3 regions of the Streptomyces sp. NPDC005485 genome follow, and region 1 is predicted to be linked to each of the others. Evidence: riboswitches for the same ligand, from Rfam matches in the RefSeq annotation. Region 1 holds a riboswitch; each other region holds the start of a gene.
The links. Region 1 has a riboswitch for thiamine pyrophosphate ahead of ABZS97_RS09855 (thiamine ABC transporter substrate-binding protein). Riboswitches for the same ligand answer to the same signal wherever they lie in the genome.

Region 1 (6,409 bases):
CCACCTGGAGAAGGGCCGTGTGGTCATCTTCGGCGCCGGCATGGGCATGCCGTACTTCTCCACCGACACCACCGCCGCCCAGCGGGCCCTGGAGATCGACGCCGAGGCCCTGCTGATGGGCAAGAACGGCGTGGACGGGGTCTACGACTCCGACCCGAAGACCAACCCTGAAGCGGTGAAGTTCGACTCGCTCGGCTACGGCGAGGTCATCACGCGCGACCTCAAGGTCGCCGACATGACGGCCATCACCCTGTGCCGGGACAACAAGCTGCCCATCCTGGTCTTCGAGCTTCTGGCGGAGGGCAATATCGCGCGCGCCGTCAAGGGTGAGAAGATCGGCACTCTTGTGGGTGACCAGAGCAGCCGAGCCTGACCGAGCCCCATCCCGACCGGGGCTCCGCCCTGTCGGGGGACGGACCCTGACCGGGGGATGGACAATGTCCTGCCGGTCGGGAACCGTGCAGGAACAAGACGCGACGCAGCCGGCCGCCACCCACCGGAAGCCGGGCCTACTCAAGACACGCAGGAGCAAGTGGTGATCGAAGAGACCCTCCTCGAGGCCGAGGAGAAGATGGAGAAGGCGGTCGTGGTCGCCAAGGACGACTTCGCCGCTATCCGCACAGGCCGTGCGCACCCGGCGATGTTCAACAAGATCGTGGCCGACTACTACGGCGCGCTGACACCGATCAACCAGCTGGCCTCGTTCGCGGTGCCGGAGCCGCGCATGGCCGTGGTGACCCCGTTCGACAAGACCGCGCTGCGCAACATCGAGCAGGCGATCCGCGACTCCGACCTGGGCGTCAACCCCAGCAATGACGGCAGCCTCATCCGAGTGGTCTTCCCGGAGCTGACCGAGGAGCGCCGCAGGGACTACATCAAGGTCGCCAAGACCAAGGGTGAGGACGCCAAGGTCTCGATCCGCTCCGTGCGCCGCAAGGCCAAGGACACCATCGACAAGATGATCAAGGACGGCGAGGTCGGCGAGGACGAGGGCCGCCGCGCCGAGAAGGAGCTCGACGACACCACGGCGAAGTACGTCGCCCAGGTGGACGAGCTCCTCAAGCACAAGGAAGCTGAGCTTCTCGAGGTCTGATGAACGACTCTTCCTGGGGAGCACCGCCAAAAGCCGGGTACTGGGGGCCGTCCGACCAGGGGCCTGTCCAGGGGGCTGCCCCGGCGGGTCCCACCTACGATGGGCATGAAGCCCAGCAGACTCGCCCCATGCCCATCGTGCCCGACGTACCCGCACATGGCGGAGACCAGGATGGCGACCGGGGGGCCGCTCGGCTGAGTGGCCCCCCGTTCCGCGACGACAGCCCGTTCACAGCGCCGGTGCCCTTCGGGACCCCGTCGCACAATCCGCAGAGCCCGCAGGAGCCCATGCCCAGCGCCGCCCCCCAGCCCGTCCCCGCACCTCAGAAGAAGAGTGCGGGACGCGACCTGGGCGCGGCCATAGGAGTGGGCGTCGGGCTCGGCGCGGTGATCGTCGCATCCCTGTTCGTCGTCAAGGCCGTCTTCATCGGCGTGATAGCGGTCGCCGTGGTCGTGGGCCTGTGGGAGCTCACCTCGCGGCTGGAGGAGCGCAAGGGCATCAAGGCGCCCCTCGTCCCGCTGGCGGTCGGTGGCGCGGCGATGGTCGTCGCCGGATACGTCCGGGGCACCGAGGGCGCGTGGGTGGCGATGGCACTCACCGCACTGGCCGTCCTGGTCTGGCGCATGACGGAACCGCCCGAGGGTTACCTCAGGGATGTCACGGCGGGGGTCTTCGCGGCCTTCTACGTGCCGTTCCTGGCCACCTTCGTCGCGCTGATGCTCACGGCCGACGACGGGCCGCGCCGCGTCCTGACGTTCCTGCTGCTGACCGTGGTCAGCGACACCGGCGCGTACGCGATCGGCTGGCGCTTCGGCAAGCACAAGCTCGCCCCGCGCATCAGCCCCGGCAAGACCCGCGAGGGTCTGTTCGGCGCGGTCTCCTTCGCGATGGTCGCGGGCGCACTGTGCATGCACTTCCTGATCGACGACGGCACCTGGTGGCAGGGTCTGATCGTCGGCTTCGCGGTCGCGGTCAGCGCCACGCTCGGTGACCTCGGCGAGTCCATGATCAAGCGTGACCTGGGCATCAAGGACATGGGCACGCTGCTCCCGGGCCACGGCGGCATCATGGACCGGCTGGACTCGCTGCTGCCCACGGCCCCGGTGGTCTGGCTGCTTCTCGTCCTCTTCGTCGGCTCCGGCTGACCCACGGGTCCGCTGGTGCGGGGCCCGCTGTCCACCGGACGGCGGGCCCTTCGTCCATGTCCCTCGGGTTTTTCAACGGGGGATGATCTGCGTGGGAGCGATGCTTTTCAATCGGCTTCCTCCTCGGCGCCGCCGTCCTGCCCCTGGCCCGCCGACTGCCGCACCGGGTGTCGCCGGGCCTTTCGAGGGCCCCGGAGGCGACGGCCGCAGGTCACGCCAATTGATCTGCGACACTGGTACAGCCATGCCTAAGCCCGGAGAACTCACATTCGTCGCCCCCCGCGGAGCCAAGAAGCCGCCGCGGCACCTTGCCGATCTCACGCCCGCCGAGCGTAAAGAGGCGGTTGCCGCGATCGGTGAGAAGCCGTTTCGCGCCAAGCAGCTGTCGCAGCACTACTTCGCGCGGTACGCGCACGACCCCGCGGAGTGGACGGACATTCCGGCCGCCTCGCGCGGGAAGCTCCAGGAGGCGCTGCTGCCGGAGCTGATGTCGGTCGTGCGGCACATCAGCTGTGACGACGACACCACCCGCAAGACCCTGTGGAAGCTCTTCGACGGGACACTCGTCGAGTCCGTGCTGATGCGGTACCCGGACCGGGTCACCATGTGCATCAGCTCGCAGGCCGGATGCGGCATGAACTGCCCGTTCTGCGCCACCGGCCAGGCCGGTCTCGACCGCAACCTGTCCACCGGCGAGATCGTCCACCAGATCGTGGACGGGATGCGCGCCCTCAGGGACGGCGAGATTCCGGGCGGTCCGGCGCGGCTGAGCAACATCGTGTTCATGGGCATGGGGGAGCCGCTCGCCAACTACAAGCGGGTCGTCCAGTCCATCCGTGCCCTCACCGACCCCGAGCCCGATGGACTCGGGCTGTCGCAGCGCGGCATCACCGTCTCCACCGTCGGGCTGGTGCCGGCCATCCACCGGTTCGCCGACGAGGACTTCAAGTGCCGCCTCGCGATCTCGCTGCACGCGCCGGACGACGAGCTGCGCGACACCCTCGTCCCCGTGAACACGCGGTGGAAGGTGCGCGAGGTGCTGGACGCCGGATGGGAGTACGCCGCCAAGTCGGGACGCCGGCTCTCCATCGAGTACGCCCTCATCCGCGACATCAACGACCAGGCGTGGCGCGGTGACCGTCTCGGCCGGCTCCTGCGGGGCAAGCCGGTGCATGTGAACCTGATCCCGCTGAACCCCACACCCGGCTCCAAGTGGACGGCCTCGCGGCCCGAGGACGAGAAGGCGTTCGTCGAGGCCATCGCGGCGCACGGCGTGCCGGTCACCGTCCGGGACACCCGCGGCCAGGAGATCGACGGGGCGTGCGGACAGCTCGCTGCCAGCGAGCGGTAGTCTGATCCGCGTACGTACATCTTCATATTCCGACAGGGGAGCGCCACAGCGCTGAGAGTGCGGGACAGACCGCAGACCCTCTGAACCTTGCCCAGGTCATTCTGGGTAGGAAGTTCGGTCATCACTCAAGCTGTTGCGCCCTGCCCGGGAACTCTCAGAGGTTCCCGGGCAGGGCCGCGTCTCTTCCTGGTCACTCCAGGAGGAATCCAGTGAGCACCACCATCAGCAGGATCACGGCAGTGGTCGCGGCGGCCGGACTCGGCATCGTCACGCTGTCCGCCTGCGGCTCGTCCGACTCCGCTTCCGCCGGCGGCGGGGGCGCCGCCTCCAAGACCGTGACGCTCGTCAGCCACGACTCCTTCGTCTACTCCAAGGCCGTACTGAAGGCGTTCGAGAAGGAGTCCGGCTACAAGGTCAAGGTCCTCAAGGACGGCGACGCCGGGCAGGCCGTCAACAAGGCGATCCTCACCAAGGACAACCCCCAGGGCGACGTCTTCTTCGGCGTCGACAACACCCTGCTCTCCCGGGCCCTCGACAACGGGCTGTTCCAGTCCTACGAGGCCAAGGGCGCCGGCACGATCAAGTCCGAGTACCTGGTCGACCAGGACAGGCACCGGGTCACGCCCATCGACTCGGGCGACATCTGCGTCAACTACGACAAGGCCTGGTTCAGCGAGCACAAGCTGACACCGCCGGCCTCGCTCGACGACCTGATCAAGCCCGCGTACAGGAACCTGCTCGTCACGGAGAACGCCTCCACCTCCTCGCCCGGCCTCGGTTTCCTGCTCGGGAGTGCCGCGCGGTACGGCGACGACGGGTGGCAGGGCTACTGGAAGAAGCTCAGGGTGAACGGCGTGAAGGTCGTCGACGGCTGGGAGCAGGCGTACAACGACGAGTTCTCCGGCTCCGCGGGCGGCAAGAAGGCCAAGGCCGACCGGCCCCTGGTCGTCTCGTACGCCTCCTCGCCGCCCGCCGAGGTGATCTACGGCGACCCGAAGCCGAAGACCGCGCCGACCGGGGTCGCGGCCGGCACCTGCTTCCGCCAGGTCGAGTACGCGGGCCTGCTGAGCAACGCCGGGAACGCCAAGGGCGGCAAGGCGCTCATCGACTTCCTGATCACCAAGAAGTTCCAGGAGGACATGCCGCTCAACATGTTCGTCTACCCCGTGGTCGAGGGGGCGCAGGTGCCCGCCGAGTTCACGAAGTACGGCCCGGCGGCCAAGGACCCCGAGACCATGGCCCCCGCCAGGATCGCCGCCAACCGTGACCAGTGGGTCAAGTCGTGGACCTCGCTCGTACTGAAGTAGCGCCCCGGCCCCGGAAAGACCTCCGGGGGAGCGCGGCGCGGCTCGGTCTGATGGCCGTGCCCGTCGCGTTCTTCGGGGTCTTCTTCGCCTATCCCGTCGCCGCGATCGTCGCACGCGGCCTCAAGGTCGACGGGGTCTGGCGGTGGGGGCGGATCGGGGACGTCCTCATGCAGTCCGACATCCGGCACGTCCTGTGGTTCACCACCTGGCAGGCGCTCGTGTCGACGGCGCTCACGCTGCTGATCGCACTCCCCGGCGCATATGTCTTCGCGCGCTTCGATTTCAGGGGCAAGCAGATCCTGCGGGCCGTGGTCACCGTTCCGTTCGTGCTGCCGACCGTTGTCGTCGGTACGGCGTTCCTGGCGCTCGTCGGCCGCCGCGGACTGCTCGACGAGCTGTGGGGTCTGCGGCTGGACACCACCGTGTGGGCGATCCTGCTCGCGCACGTGTTCTTCAACTACGCGGTCGTCGTACGGACCGTCGGCGGCCTGTGGGCGCAGCTCGATCCGCGGCAGGAGGAGGCCGCCCGGATGCTGGGCGCCTCGCGGTTCGCGGCCTGGCGGAAGGTGACGCTTCCGGCGCTGGGCCCGGCCGTGGCCGCGGCCGCGCTCATGGTCTTCCTCTTCACCTTCACCTCCTTCGGTGTGGTGCAGATCCTCGGCGGCCCCACCTTCTCCACGCTCGAAGTCGAGATCTACCGGCAGACCTCCGAGATCTTCGACCTCTCCACGGCCGCGGTGCTGACGATCATCCAGTTCGCGGCCGTCGGCGCGATCCTCGCCGTGCACGCCCGGACCGTACGGCGCCGGGAGAGCGCCCTGCGCCTGGTGGACGCCTCCGTGACCGCCCGGCGGCCGCGCGGGGCCGGGCAGTGGGCCCTGCTCGCGGGGGTGCTGGTGAGCATCGCCGTGCTGCTGGTGCTGCCGCTCGCCGTGCTCGTCCAACGGTCGCTGGACGCACCGGGGTTCACGTACTACAAGGCGCTCACGCGTGACGACGGCGGGATCTTCCTGGTCGCGCCGATCGAGGCGATCGGCAACTCGCTGCGGTACGCGCTCGCCGCCACCGTCATCGCCGTCCTGATCGGGGGCTTGGCGGCTGCCGCCCTCACCCGGCGGGCAGGGCGCCTCGTGCGCGGTTTCGACGCGCTGCTGATGCTGCCGTTGGGCGTCTCCGCGGTGACGGTCGGCTTCGGGTTCCTGATCGCGCTGGACGAGCCGCCGTTGAACCTGCGCAGCTCGTGGCTGCTCGTGCCGCTCGCGCAGGCGCTGGTCGGCGTCCCCTTCGTCGTCCGCACCATGCTGCCCGTCCTGCGGGCCGTGGACGGGCGGCTGCGGGAGGCCGCCGCGGTGCTCGGGGCGTCGCCGTGGCGGGTGTGGCGCGAGGTGGACCTGCCGATGGTGCGCAGGGCGCTGCTGGTCGCGGCCGGGTTCGCGTTCGCCGTGTCGCTGGGCGAGTTCGGGGCGACCGTCTTCATCGCGCGGCCGGACAATCCGACGCTGCCGGTCGCCGT
Region 2 (6,409 bases), on a different contig from region 1:
AGCGACCCTTGGCCACGGTTGACACCACACCCGCAGAACCGCACGCTCCACCCGTCCAACGAGGTACACCGCCGACGGCACACGCCCCGACGGTTCCACCGGCACCCCTCCGCCCACGAGAAGGGGCGCACGTTCTGCCCGTCCAACCGCAGACGTCGCCCTCGGAGACGCCCGAGCCGCCCTCGGAGCCGCACCCCACAACCCTCATCGGCTCGGTCCAGCGAGCGATGCACCTCCTGGAGGCCGTCGCCGCCCGCGAGCACGGGGCACCGGCCAAACAGCTCGCGCGCGAGCTGGGGCTCGCGCTCCCGACGGCGTACCACCTGCTGCGCACGCTGACCCATGAGGGCTATCTGCGCCGCGAGAAGGGCCTGTTCTTCCTGGGCGAGGCGGCCGAGCGGCTGAGCAGCAGCGGAGCGCAGCAGAAACGTCGCAGCACGATGAGCGACGCGCTTGCGCACTGGCGCGACGCGATCGGCGTACCCGTGTACTACGCGATCTACCGCGACGGCGAGATCGAGGTCATGGACATCGCCGACAGCCCGGGTAATCCCGCGGTGGAGGAGTGGGCCGACTTCCGGGAGACCGCACACGCCCATGCGATCGGCCAGTGTCTGCTCTCCCAGCTGGACGAGAAGGCTCGGCGCGACCACCTCGACCGCTATCCGGTGCAGTCCATCACCCCGTACACGGTGCGTGACGATCGCACCTTGCTGCGGCGCCTGGATCGCGTGGGACGAATGGAACCGGTCGTCGAGCGGCAGGAGTACGCGCTGGGCGCGCTCTGCGCCGCGATCCCCCTCACCGCAGGCTCAACTGCCGCGGCGATGGCCATTTCGGTGCCCTCGCACCAGGCCCACCGACTACTGCCCGCGGCACGTCAGCTGCAGAACGAGATCGGAAGGCTACTAGGGACACTCGCCATCTCTATCAGCATCTGAAAACTCACTCCTTGTGATCTGTCGTGCACGTTGAGCAATAATTCACTGTGTCAGGGGGATGATTCCTGGCCAGTCGACCGAAAACGACGGGGTAGGCGATGCACGAGTCGGTACAGGCAGAGGTCATGATGAGCTTCCTCGTGTCGGAGGAGCTCTCCTTCCGCATTCCGGTGGAGCTGCGATACGAGGCCTGTGATCCCTACGCCGTGCGAATGACCTTCCATTTGCCCGGTGACGCGCCGGTGACCTGGGCGTTCGGGCGTGAGCTGCTGATCGACGGAGTCGGCCGGCCGTGCGGCGACGGCGATGTGCACATCGAACCTGCCGACCCGGAGGCGTTCGGCGAGGTGCTGATCCGGCTTCAGGTGGGCCGCGACCAGGCGCTGTTCCGGTCGGGTGCGGCACCGCTCGTGGCGTTCCTCGACCGCACGGACAAGTTGGTCCCGCTGGGGCAGGAGCGTTCCCTCGCCGACTTCGACACCCACCTCGACCAGGCCCTGCACCGCATCCTGGCGGAGGAGCAGAGCGCAGGCTGACGGCCCGCCTCGCGGACGGTGGAGTAACGCTTCGCCACCCGCGGGGTGCAAGGCTTCCGGGCGGTGCCCTCCGGCTTCAGTGCTTGCGGCGGCGGCCCTTGCCGCCCCGCACCGCCGGCCGGGCACTCGTCGGCGCCGACGCGGGGGCCGGTGTGTCCGTCCCTCCCGGGCGGTCCGCCGAGACCACCAGGGCGGCCAGCGCGGTGGTCACCGGCACCGAGGCGACCAGCCCGATCGAGCCCACCAGCGTGCGCACGATCTCCTCGGCGACCAGTTCGCTGTTGGCGACCGTACCCACACTGCTCTGAGCGATCGAGAAGAGCAGCAGCAACGGCAGGGCGGCGCCCGCGTAGGCCAGGACGAGTGTGTTGACGACCGAGGCGATGTGGTCGCGGCCGATCCGGATGCCCGCGCGGTACAGACCGCGCCAGCCCAATGTCGGATTGGCCTCGTGCAGTTCCCAGACCGCCGACGTCTGGGTCACCGTCACATCGTCGAGCACACCGAGCGAGCCGATGATGACGCCGGCGAGCAGCAGACCGCTCATGTCGATGGACGGGTACAGACCATGGATCAGTCCGGTGTTGTCGTCCGTGTTGCCGGTCAGCGCGGCCCAGTCGATGAACCCCGAGCCGAGGATGCCGATCAGCAGCAGCGAGAGCAGCGTGCCGAGTACGGCGACCGACGTACGGGCTGACAGGCCATGGCACACGTAGAGCGCGATCAGCATGATGGCACTGGCCCCGACCACCGCCACGACCAGCGGATTCGAGCCCTGCAGAATCGCGGGGAGGATGAAGAACGTCAGGATCATGAAGCTGACGGCCAGTGCGACGAGCGCCATGACACCGCGCAGACGGCCCACCACCACGACGGCCAGCGCGAAGATCCCGGCGAGCAGCGCCATGGGGAACTTCCGGTTCACGTCGGTGACCGAGTACTGCAGGTTCTTGGGAGCGGAGGGCTCGTAGGCGACCATGACCTTCTCGCCCTCGTGCAACTGCCGCGACTGGTCCGGCTGGACGATCTCCGTGAACGTACGGCCCTTGTCCTTGCCGGTGTCGATCCGGATCGTCGCCTTCTTGCAGTCACCGGTAGCCTGCTGCCGCGCCGACGAGCCCTCGGCGGTGGAGGTGTCGCCGGTCGGGGTTTCCCCGGAGGCGTTCACGGACTTGCAGTCCACCTTGTCGACCACGGTGACCGTGGCCTGCTGGGTCTGCCGGTCGAATCCGACGCCGGTGCGCTCGTGGGAGGGAGCGCCGCCCGGCCAGAGCACCGCCAAACCGACCACGACCGCGACGCCGAACGGGATCAGGATCGCGGCGATGACCTTGCGCAGGTGCCGGGAGACGGGGGCGGCCGGTCCATGGCTGTGACTGTGCGAGTGGCCGGAGCCGTGCCCGCCACCAGGTCCCTGACCGTGCCCGTCACCGTGGCCTCCGCCTGGGCCGGGGCCTCCGCCCTGACCATGGCCGTGCGCGTCGCCGGGACCATGGCCGGGGGGCGGATCGGGCGGCGAAAACGGGGGCTGCTGCATCGTGGTCACGGGCCGATCATCGCAAGAACGGGAGGGGCCCTCTGTTCAGCGCGCCAGATATGACGCTAGCGTGGAGGCACCTTTGCACACGCGGGAGCTCGGAGCACCGGGCTGAGAGGGCGCTGACCTTCGTCCCAGCGATGTTTCACATGAAACATCGGCGGACGGAAGCCGCTGCGTCGACCGCCGAACCTGTTACCGGGTAATGCCGGCGTAGGGAGTAGGTCTCATGACCAACAAGGACGTACGCACGCCTGCCTCCAGCCAGACGGACGGGGCGCTCGCCCCTGCCGAAAGCGGCGAGGTCGGGAAGTCCATCGGCTGGCACAAGGGGTACGTCGAGGGTTCGCGCCCCGACCTGCGGGTGCCGGTTCGTCAGGTGCACCTCACCAACGGGCAGTCGGTCACGCTGTACGACACCTCCGGCCCGTACACCGATCCGACCGTCGAGACCGACGTACGCCGGGGCCTGGCACCCGTGCGCGAGAACTGGATCATCGCCCGCGGCGACACCGAGGAGTACGCGGGCCGCCCCGTCCGTCCCGAGGACGACGGGATCAAGCACACCTCGCCGCGCGGGGGACTCAGGAACCTCGACGCGGTCTTCCCGGGGAGGCCGCGCCAGCCGCGCCGGGGCCGGGACGGACAGGCGGTGACGCAACTCGCGTACGCCCGGCGCGGGGAGATCACACCCGAGATGGAGTTCGTGGCGGTCCGCGAGAACGTCGATCCGGAGGTCGTCCGCGAGGAGATCGCGGCGGGTCGCGCGGTCCTGCCGGCGAACGTCAACCACCCGGAGATCGAGCCGATGATCATCGGCAAGCGGTTCCTGGTGAAGGTCAACGCCAACATCGGCAATTCGGCGGTCACTTCCTCCATCGAGGAGGAGGTGGACAAAATGACCTGGGCGACCAAGTGGGGCGCCGACACGGTCATGGACCTGTCCACCGGCCGCAACATCCACACCACGCGCGAGTGGGTCCTGCGCAACTCCCCCGTCCCCATCGGCACCGTGCCGCTCTACCAGGCACTGGAGAAGGTCGACGGCCGCGCCGAGGAGCTGACCTGGGAGATCTACAAGGACACGGTCATCGAACAGGCCGAGCAGGGCGTGGACTACATGACGGTCCACGCCGGAGTGCGCCTCGCGTACGTGCCGCTCACCGCCAACCGCAAGACCGGAATCGTCTCGCGCGGCGGCTCGATCATGGCGGCCTGGTGCCTCGCGCACCACAAGGAGTCGTTCCTCTACGAGAACTTCGAGGAACTCTGCGAGATCCTCGCCGCCTACGACGTCACGTACTCGCTCGGCGACGGTCTGCGGCCGGGATCGATCGCGGACGCCAACGACGAGGCGCAGTTCGCGGAGCTGCGGACGCTCGGGGAACTCAACACGATCGCGAAGCGTTTCAATGTTCAGACCATGATCGAAGGCCCGGGACATGTCCCGATGCACAAGATCAAGGAGAACATCGACCTTCAGCAGGAGATCTGTGATGAAGCTCCGTTCTATACGCTCGGCCCGCTGACGACGGACGTCGCGCCGGCGTACGACCACATCACCTCCGGCATCGGTGCCGCGATGATCGCCTGGTGGGGCACGGCCATGCTCTGCTACGTCACGCCCAAGGAGCACTTGGGCCTGCCCAACCGTGACGACGTCAAGACCGGCGTCATCACCTACAAGATCGCCGCCCACGCAGCCGACCTCGCCAAGGGGCACCCAGGTGCGCAGGAGTGGGACGACGCGCTGTCCGACGCACGCTTCGAGTTCCGCTGGGACGACCAGTTCAACCTGGCTCTCGACCCGGACACGGCACGGGAGTTCCACGACGAGACCCTCCCGGCCGAACCCGCCAAGACGGCCCACTTCTGCTCCATGTGCGGCCCGAAGTTCTGCTCCATGAAGATCTCGCAGGACATCCGCCGTGAGCACGGAGGCACGAAGACGGAGATCGAGGAGGGCATGGCCCAGAAGTCGAAGGAGTTCGCGGCCGCGGGCAACCGGGTCTATCTGCCGCTGGCGGACTGAGGCCCGGCCGGAGCCGTCCGCTGCGCCGCAATGTGCAGCGGACGGAGCCGGGGCCGGGTTCTGTGGGCAGACTGGGCGCATGACACCGACCTTGATGAGCAAGGGCGGCAACCTGCCGGTTGACGCCGCCGCAGTGCAGGCCGTGCTCGGCTGGTCCGGGGGAGCCGGTGCGCCGGACGCCGATGCCTCGGCGCTGCTGCTCGGCGCCGACGGACGGGTGCGGGACGACGGCGACTTCGTCTTCTACAACCAGCCGCAGCACGCCTCCGGCGCCGTACGGCATCTCGGTAAGCAGTGGGCCGCCGGGGCGACGACGGACACGGTCGAGGTGGACCTGTCGGACCTGGAGCCGGGGATCGAGCGGGTCGTCCTGGGCGCCTCGGCCGACGGCGGGACTTTCGGCGACCTCGCCGGGCTGACGCTGAGGCTGCTCGACGCCGGGACGCAGGAGGAGATCGCGCGCTTCGAGATGGAGGCCACGACGGAGACGGCGTTCATCGGAGGCGAGCTGTATCTGCGTGCGGGCCGGTGGAAGTTCCGTGCGGTCGGGCAGGGGTACGCGTCCGGACTCGCGGGCCTCGCCACCGACTTCGGCATCAGCGTCGACGAGGAGACGGACACGGGGACTGGGGCTGCGACTGGGGCTGCGACTGGGGCTGCGACTGGGACTGGGACTGGGACTGGGACGGCGCAGGGTGCCGTCGGCGTCACTGGGGCCGCGGGGGCTGCGCAGACGGTCGTCCCGGCGTCTCCGCCCGGCGCCGCGCCGTCAGCTCCGGCTGCAGCCCCACCAACAGCCCCGCCCATGCCTCCCACACCTCCGGCGCCTTCCAGTCCCGTATCGCAACCGGCACCCCCCGTCCCCGTCTCTGCCTCCGCCCGGCGCCTCAGCAAGGGTGAGGAGCGGCTGCCCGTCGACATGCGCAAGCGGCTCTCCCTGCGCAAGGAGCACGTGGCGGTCAGTCTGAGGAAGCACGGTGCGGCAGGGGTGACGGCGCGGGTCCTCCTGGTTCTCGATGCCTCGGGCTCCATGTCGTTCCTGTACTCGAAGGGTGTCGTCGTGGACGTGGTGGAGCGGATGGCGGCGGTCTCCGCCCAGTTGGACGACGACGGGGTGATGCAGGCGTGGACGTTCGCCTCCAGCCCGGCGCGCCTGCCGGACCTGACCCTCGGTGAACTCCCGGAGTGGCTGGAGCTCCACGTACGGGTCGGCGAGCTGAGCCTCTTCCGCCGCAAGAAGCCGAAGAAGGGGCTGTTGCCCGGTCAGGTGGACATGCGGGCGGTGGGCATCCAGAACGAGGAACAGAAGGTGATCGCCGAAGTTCGCACGTATGTACGGGAGAATCCGGCTGTCGATCCCACG
Region 3 (6,409 bases), on a different contig from region 1:
TGCATCTCGGGGAAGGCCGCGACGCCTACGCAGAAGTCACCGGACTCCTTGATGAGACGGACGAGTTCGGCGGCGTAGGTCAGGCCGCTGGGGTGCGGCACCCAGTCGCCCATGGGGTCGCCGGGCGGGTCGCCGCGGACCGCGAGCATGTTGCGGATCCCGGCGTCGGCGTACTGGCCGATGATGTTGCGCAGCTCGGCGATGGAGTGGTTGACCGCGGTGAGGTGGGCGACCGGGGTGAGCGTCGTGTCGACGACGATCTGCTGGGTCTCCTTGACGGTGCCCGCGCGGGTTGAGCCGCCGGCGCCGTAGGTCACGGAGACGAAGTCGGGTGCGACGGCCTCGACCCGGCGCAGCGCGTTCCACAGGTTGCGCTCACCCTTGGGGGTCTTCGGCGCGGAGAACTCGAACGAGTACGTCTTCTTGCCGGTGGCGAGCATGTCGCGCACGGTGCGTGCGCGGTCAGTCCTGGTGGAAGCGGATCCGAGGGCCATACCGGCAGGTTAGCCAGGGGGCGTCGGTACCCCAACCGAACCGCTGAGAATTGTCCGATTTGTCGACTTCTTGTCCACCCCTCGGACAGTTCTCGGACAGTTGCCGCGCGCCTACGCGTCGCGCAGCCGCTTCGCGAACTCGCCCGCCGCCGCTCCGGGATCGTCCGCCTCCGTGATCGCACGGACGACCACGACACGGCGGGCGCCCGCCTCCAGCACCTCGTCGAGGTTGCCGAGGTCGATGCCTCCGGTGGCGAACCAGGGGCGGTCGGTGCCGAGGGAGGCGGTGTGGCGGACCAGGTCCAGGCCGGGGGCGTGGCGGCCGGGCTTGGTGGGGGTCGGCCAGCAGGGGCCGGTGCAGAAGTAGTCCACGCCGTCCTGGACGGCGGCGGCCTCGGCCTCGGAGTCGGCGTGCGTGGAACGGCCGATCAGGACGTTCTCCCCCAGGATCGCGCGGGCCGCGAGCACGGGCAGGTCGCCCTGGCCGAGATGCAGCACGTCGGCACCGATGGCATGGGCGACGTCCGCCCGGTCGTTGACCGCGAGGAGCTTGCCGTGGCGCGCACAGGCCTCGGCGAAGACCTGGAGGTGCTCCAGTTCCTCCCCTGCCTCCATGCCCTTGTCGCGCAGCTGAACGATGTCCACGCCGCCGGCCAGGACCGCGTCGAGGAACTCGGCGAGGTCACCCTGGCGTCTGCGGGCGTCCGTGCAGAGGTAGACGCGGGCGTCGGCGAGCTGAGCGCGAGCGCTGTTGGGCATGGCGGTGTCCCCCGTGGTCGATGGCGTACGAGCCGCCGGGTGCTCGGCCCGTACGCCGGACGGTTCCTTCGTTCGTTCAGGTCAGACGGCGAGCGCCTGGGCGCGGCGCTTCACCTCCGTGCCGCGATTCTCGCTGAGGGCCTGCGCGGGCGTGCCGGGCAGGCTCGGGTCGGGGGTGAAGAGCCACTCGAGCATCTCTTCGTCGGTGAAGCCGTCGTCCCGAAGGAGCGTCAAGGTGCCGGTGAGGCCCTTGACGACCTTGTCCCCGTCGATGAAGGCGGCGGGGACGTGCAGCGCGCGGTTCTCGCCGCGGCGTACGGCGATCACCTGGCCCTCCTTGACCAGCTGCCGGACTCGGGTCACCTCTACGCCGAACTGTTCGGCGATGTCGGGCAGGGTGAGCCAGGCAGGGACGAGAGCATCGGTCTTTGCGTCAATCTCGGTCACGGGACAAGCCTGCCATCCCGGACTGACACTCGGAAGCCGGGGCCGTCCGACCTGGGCCGACGGAGTGCCCCTCACCGCTGTCCCGACGGAAAACTCCGCCGACTACACCGCCGCCGCCTTCAGCGGCCGCGACGGATCGGGCAGCAGCTCCGGGTCCATCGGAGTGCCCGCCTCGATCAGCCGGCGTCCCTGGGCCAGGTCGCGGGGGCGGCCGACCGCCAGGAGGGCGACGAGCCGGCCGTCGCGAAGCCAGCAGACCGTCCAGGCCGGTGCCGAGGGGTCGCCGCGCCACACCGTCGTGTCGGCGGCCTCGTGGTGGCCGACGTACTGGACGAAGCGGCCGAACTGCTCGGACCAGAAGTACGGCACCGGGTCGTACGCCGTCGGGGACTCGCCGATGATGTTCGCCGCCACCGTGCGCGGACCCTGGAGCGCGTTGTCCCAGTGGTGGACCAGCAGACGCCCCTCGTACCTTCCCGAAGGGAAGGAAGCGCAGTCGCCGACCGCGTAGATGTCCTGCACGGAGGTGCGCAGGTGGTCGTCGGCGACGATCTCGCGATGGGCGCCCAGCTCGATGCCGGAGCCGGTGAGCCAGGCGGTGGCCGGGCGCGCTCCGATGCCGACGACGACGGCGCCCGCGGGGACCCGTGAGCCGTCGTCGAGCACCACCGCGCCCGCCTCGATGCGCTCCACGCGCGCGTGGGTGCGCAGTTCGGCCCCGCTGTCCGCGTACCAGGCCGCCATGGGCGCGGCCACCTCCGCCGGCAGGGCACCGGCGAGCGGCCGGTCGGCGGCCTCGACGACGGTCACCGCGCACCCCGCCTCGCGGGCGGCCGTGGCGAACTCGGCGCCGATCCAGCCCGCGCCGACGACCACGATGTCGTGCTGCTGGGCGAGGACGGGGCGCAGCCGCTCGGCGTCGTCGAGGGTGCGCAGCAGGTGGACGCCGGGCACGCCCTCGGCGCCCGGCAGCTGGATCGGTTCGGCTCCGGTGGCGACGACCAGAACGTCGTACGGCACGGGCCCGGTGACGGTGTCGAGCTCGTGGTCCACGGGCCGTACGCCCACGACCTCGCGCCCGAGCTGCAGTTCGATGCCGAGCGCCTCGAAGTCGACGTCGAAGGCGGAGCCCTCGGCCTTGCCGAGCAGGACGGCCTTGGACAGCGGTGGCCGGTCGTAGGGCTGATGGGGTTCCGCGCCGATCAGCGTCACGCTGCCGGTGAAACCCTGTTCCCGCAGGGCGACCGCGGTCTGCACCCCGGCCATGCCCGCGCCCACGACGACGACCCGCCGTGCCGAATGTCCCCGCGCCTGCGTCTGCTCGCTCACCTGATCACCATAGACAACTGACGGTTTGTCAGTCAGGGGGCGTGCTCGGTGACCTGTTCCACAGCACTCGTCCGCCCCCGGCCCGACTCCCGGAGGCCACCGGCGGAGGCTCCCTTACTGAGGCGGGGGCGGCGGGCTAGGGTGGCCCACGTACAAGCACTCGCGGGAGCCCGGACGCACCGGGCTGAGAGGGAGGCTGGCGGCCTCCGACCGTACGAACCTGATCCGGGTCATGCCGGCGAAGGGAGGGGCTGGACGCCCATGTCGCCTACACGTACATCAGCCGCGCGCGCCTCGGGCACGCACGCATCAGACGTCCTCGTCGTGGGGGGCGGGATCATCGGTCTGGTGACCGCCTGGCGGGCCGCGCAGCGCGGCTTCGCGACCGCGGTCGTGGATCCCGAACCGGGCGGCGGAGCAGCCCGGGTGGCGGCCGGGATGCTGGCCGCCGTCACCGAACTGCACTACGGCGAGCAGACCCTGCTGGGTCTGAACCTCGCCTCCGCGCGCCGCTACCCCGCGTTCGTCGCCGAGCTGACCGAGGCGACGGGCCAGGACCTCGGCTACCGCCGCTGCGGCACCCTCGCGGTCGCGCTGGACGCCGACGACCGCGCCCACCTGCGGGAACTGCACGCCCTGCAGCAGCGGTCGGGGCTGGAGTCGGAGTGGCTGAGCGGCCGCGAGTGCCGTCGCCTGGAGCCGATGCTCGCGCCGGGCGTACGCGGCGGACTCCGCGTCGACGGCGATCACCAGATCGACCCCCGGCGGCTCGCGAAAGCGCTGGTCACGGCGTGCGAGCGGGCCGGGGTGGTGTTCCGGCGGACGTGGGCCAAGCAGCTGAGCGTCGCTGCGGACCGGGCCACCGGCGTGGTCACCGCGGACGGCACCGAGCTCTCTGCCGGGCAGGTCGTCCTCGCCGCGGGCAGCCTCAGCGGGCAGCTCGCAGGCGTCCCCGACGCCGTACTGCCGCCCGTACGGCCGGTGAAGGGGCAGGTGCTGCGGCTGACCGTCCCCCGGAAGTACGCGCCCTTCCTGAACCGGACCGTGCGCGCCGTCGTGCGCGGCAGCCACGTCTACCTGGTGCCGCGAGAGAACGGCGAGCTGGTCGTGGGCGCGACCAGCGAGGAGCTGGGCTGGGACACCACGGTGACCGCGGGCGGCGTCTACGAGCTGCTGCGCGACGCCCACGAGCTGATCCCCGGCATCACCGAGCTGCCGCTCACCGAGACGCGGGCCGGACTGCGCCCCGGCTCCCCCGACAACGCTCCGCTGCTCGGCCCGACCGAGCTGGCCGGGCTCCTCCTCGCCACCGGCCACTACCGCAACGGCGTCCTGCTCACGCCCGTCACCGGCGACGCGCTGGCGCACGCCCTGGCCACCGGCGAACTCCCCGACGAGGCCCGCCCCTTCACCCCCCGGCGCTTTCGCACCACCGCACTCACGGAGCAGCCCGCATGAACGTCTTCGTCAACGGAGAGCGGCAGCACCTCACCGAGGGCACCGCGCTCGACACGCTCGTCGCGACACTCAGCCCGGCTCCCTCCGGGATCGCCGCCGCCCTCAACGAAACCGTCGTCCCGCGCGGGCAGTGGAAATCCACTCCCCTCTGCGAGGGAGACCGCGTCGAAGTCCTCACCGCCGTCCAAGGAGGCTGACCCATGGCCGACGATCCCTTCGTCCTCGGCGGCAGGACCTTCTCGTCCCGCCTCATCATGGGCACAGGCGGCGCGCCCAGCCTCGACGTCCTGGAGCGCTCGCTGGTGGCGTCCGGCACGGAGCTGACCACGGTCGCGATGCGCCGTGTGAACCCCGAGGCACACGGCTCGGTCCTCTCCGTGCTCGACAAGCTGGGCATCCGGGTGCTGCCCAACACGGCCGGCTGCTTCACCGCGGGCGAGGCCGTACTGACCGCCCGCCTGGCCCGCGAGGCCCTCGGCACCGGTCTGATCAAGCTGGAGGTCATCGCCGACGAGCGCACCCTGCTGCCGGATCCGATCGAGCTGCTCGACGCCGCCGAGACCCTGGTGGACGACGGCTTCACCGTGCTGCCGTACACGAACGACGACCCGGTCCTCGCGCGGAAGCTGGAGGACGCCGGCTGCGCCGCGATCATGCCGCTGGGCTCTCCCATCGGCTCCGGGCTCGGCATCCGCAACCCGCACAACTTCCAGCTGATCGTGGAGCACGCGCGCGTGCCGGTGATCCTGGACGCCGGGGCGGGCACGGCGTCCGACGCGGCGCTCGCGATGGAGCTGGGGTGCGCCGGTGTGATGCTCGCCTCCGCCGTGACGCGGGCGCAGGAGCCGGTGCTCATGGCGGAGGCGATGCGGCACGCCGTCGAGGCGGGCCGGCTCGCCCGGCGAGCGGGGCGCATCCCCAAGCGGCACTTCGCCGAGGCGTCCTCCCCCGCGACGGGAATGGCACGACTGGACCCGGAGCGGCCGGCGTTCTGAACGCCGCGGTCCGCGCCGTCGGCGGCTGCGGGTCCATGTCGGCGGGCGGCCCCGACCGCTCGCATACCGGCATCTCGCACAGCTGTGCCCACAGCGGTAGCAGCGGCCCGAGGCGTGCGTCACAGGTCGGCTGCAGTACCGCCCCGGTATCGCCCTAACGGGTGGTCGTGTCGGTGTCGGCTCGTACACTCACCTGCGTGGACACGACCCTTCAGGACCCGCTGGTCGGGCAGCTGCTCGACGGGCGCTACCGCGTCGAGGCACGGATCGCGGTGGGCGGGATGGCCACGGTCTACCGGGCCGTGGACACCCGCCTCGACCGCGTGCTCGCCCTCAAGGTGATGCACCCGACCCTGGCCGCCGACCACTCCTTCGTGGAGCGCTTCATCCGCGAGGCCAAGTCGGTGGCCCGGCTCGCGCACCCCAACGTGGTGCAGGTCTTCGACCAGGGAACCGACGGGGCGTACGTCTATCTCGCCATGGAGTACGTCGCCGGGTGCACCCTGCGCGACGTGCTGCGCGAGCGCGGGGCGCTGCAGCCGCGCGCCGCACTCGACATCCTGGAGCCGGTCCTCGCCGCGCTCGGCGCCGCGCACCGCGCCGGGTTCGTGCACCGTGACATGAAGCCGGAGAACGTCCTGATAGGGGACGACGGCCGGGTCAAGGTCGCGGACTTCGGGCTCGTACGGGACGTGGGCACCGTGACGAACACCACGGGCGCCGTCCTCGGCACCGTGTCCTACCTGGCCCCGGAGCAGATCGAGCACGGCACGGCCGACACCCGCGTCGACGTCTACGCCTGCGGAGTCGTCCTCTACGAGATACTCACCGGCGACAAGCCGCACTCCGGGAGCTCGCCCGCACAGGTGCTCTACCAGCACCTGCACGCGGATGTGCCCCCGCCGTCGGCCGCCGTGCCGGGACTGT

Region 2: linked by a shared signal. The riboswitch ahead of thiC (phosphomethylpyrimidine synthase ThiC) and the one ahead of ABZS97_RS09855 (thiamine ABC transporter substrate-binding protein) in region 1 are both predicted to bind thiamine pyrophosphate.
Region 3: linked by a shared signal. The riboswitch ahead of thiO (glycine oxidase ThiO) and the one ahead of ABZS97_RS09855 (thiamine ABC transporter substrate-binding protein) in region 1 are both predicted to bind thiamine pyrophosphate.

Annotation. Positions count from the first base shown of each region.
Region 1 is NZ_JBEXDZ010000020.1:36,105-42,513, reverse strand. Features, by position in the region: gene pyrH (UMP kinase) at 1-373, shown strand, start outside; gene frr (ribosome recycling factor) at 536-1,093, shown strand; gene ABZS97_RS09865 (phosphatidate cytidylyltransferase) at 1,093-2,238, shown strand; gene rlmN (23S rRNA (adenine(2503)-C(2))-methyltransferase RlmN) at 2,483-3,589, shown strand; TPP riboswitch at 3,614-3,719, shown strand; gene ABZS97_RS09855 (thiamine ABC transporter substrate-binding protein) at 3,799-4,896, shown strand; gene ABZS97_RS09850 (iron ABC transporter permease) at 4,872-6,409, shown strand, end outside.
Region 2 is NZ_JBEXDZ010000002.1:21,141-27,549, forward strand. Features, by position in the region: gene ABZS97_RS01275 (IclR family transcriptional regulator C-terminal domain-containing protein) at 207-941, shown strand; gene ABZS97_RS01280 (SsgA family sporulation/cell division regulator) at 1,040-1,477, shown strand; gene ABZS97_RS01285 (YibE/F family protein) at 1,554-3,023, opposite strand; TPP riboswitch at 3,095-3,251, shown strand; gene thiC (phosphomethylpyrimidine synthase ThiC) at 3,244-5,046, shown strand; gene ABZS97_RS01295 (VWA domain-containing protein) at 5,126-6,409, shown strand, end outside.
Region 3 is NZ_JBEXDZ010000061.1:32,784-39,192, reverse strand. Features, by position in the region: gene metF (methylenetetrahydrofolate reductase [NAD(P)H]) at 1-494, opposite strand, end outside; gene thiE (thiamine phosphate synthase) at 606-1,253, opposite strand; gene ABZS97_RS21550 (Rv2175c family DNA-binding protein) at 1,335-1,700, opposite strand; gene ABZS97_RS21545 (FAD-dependent oxidoreductase) at 1,803-3,029, opposite strand; TPP riboswitch at 3,182-3,293, shown strand; gene thiO (glycine oxidase ThiO) at 3,291-4,487, shown strand; gene thiS (sulfur carrier protein ThiS) at 4,484-4,684, shown strand; gene ABZS97_RS21530 (thiazole synthase) at 4,688-5,482, shown strand; gene pknB (Stk1 family PASTA domain-containing Ser/Thr kinase) at 5,680-6,409, shown strand, end outside.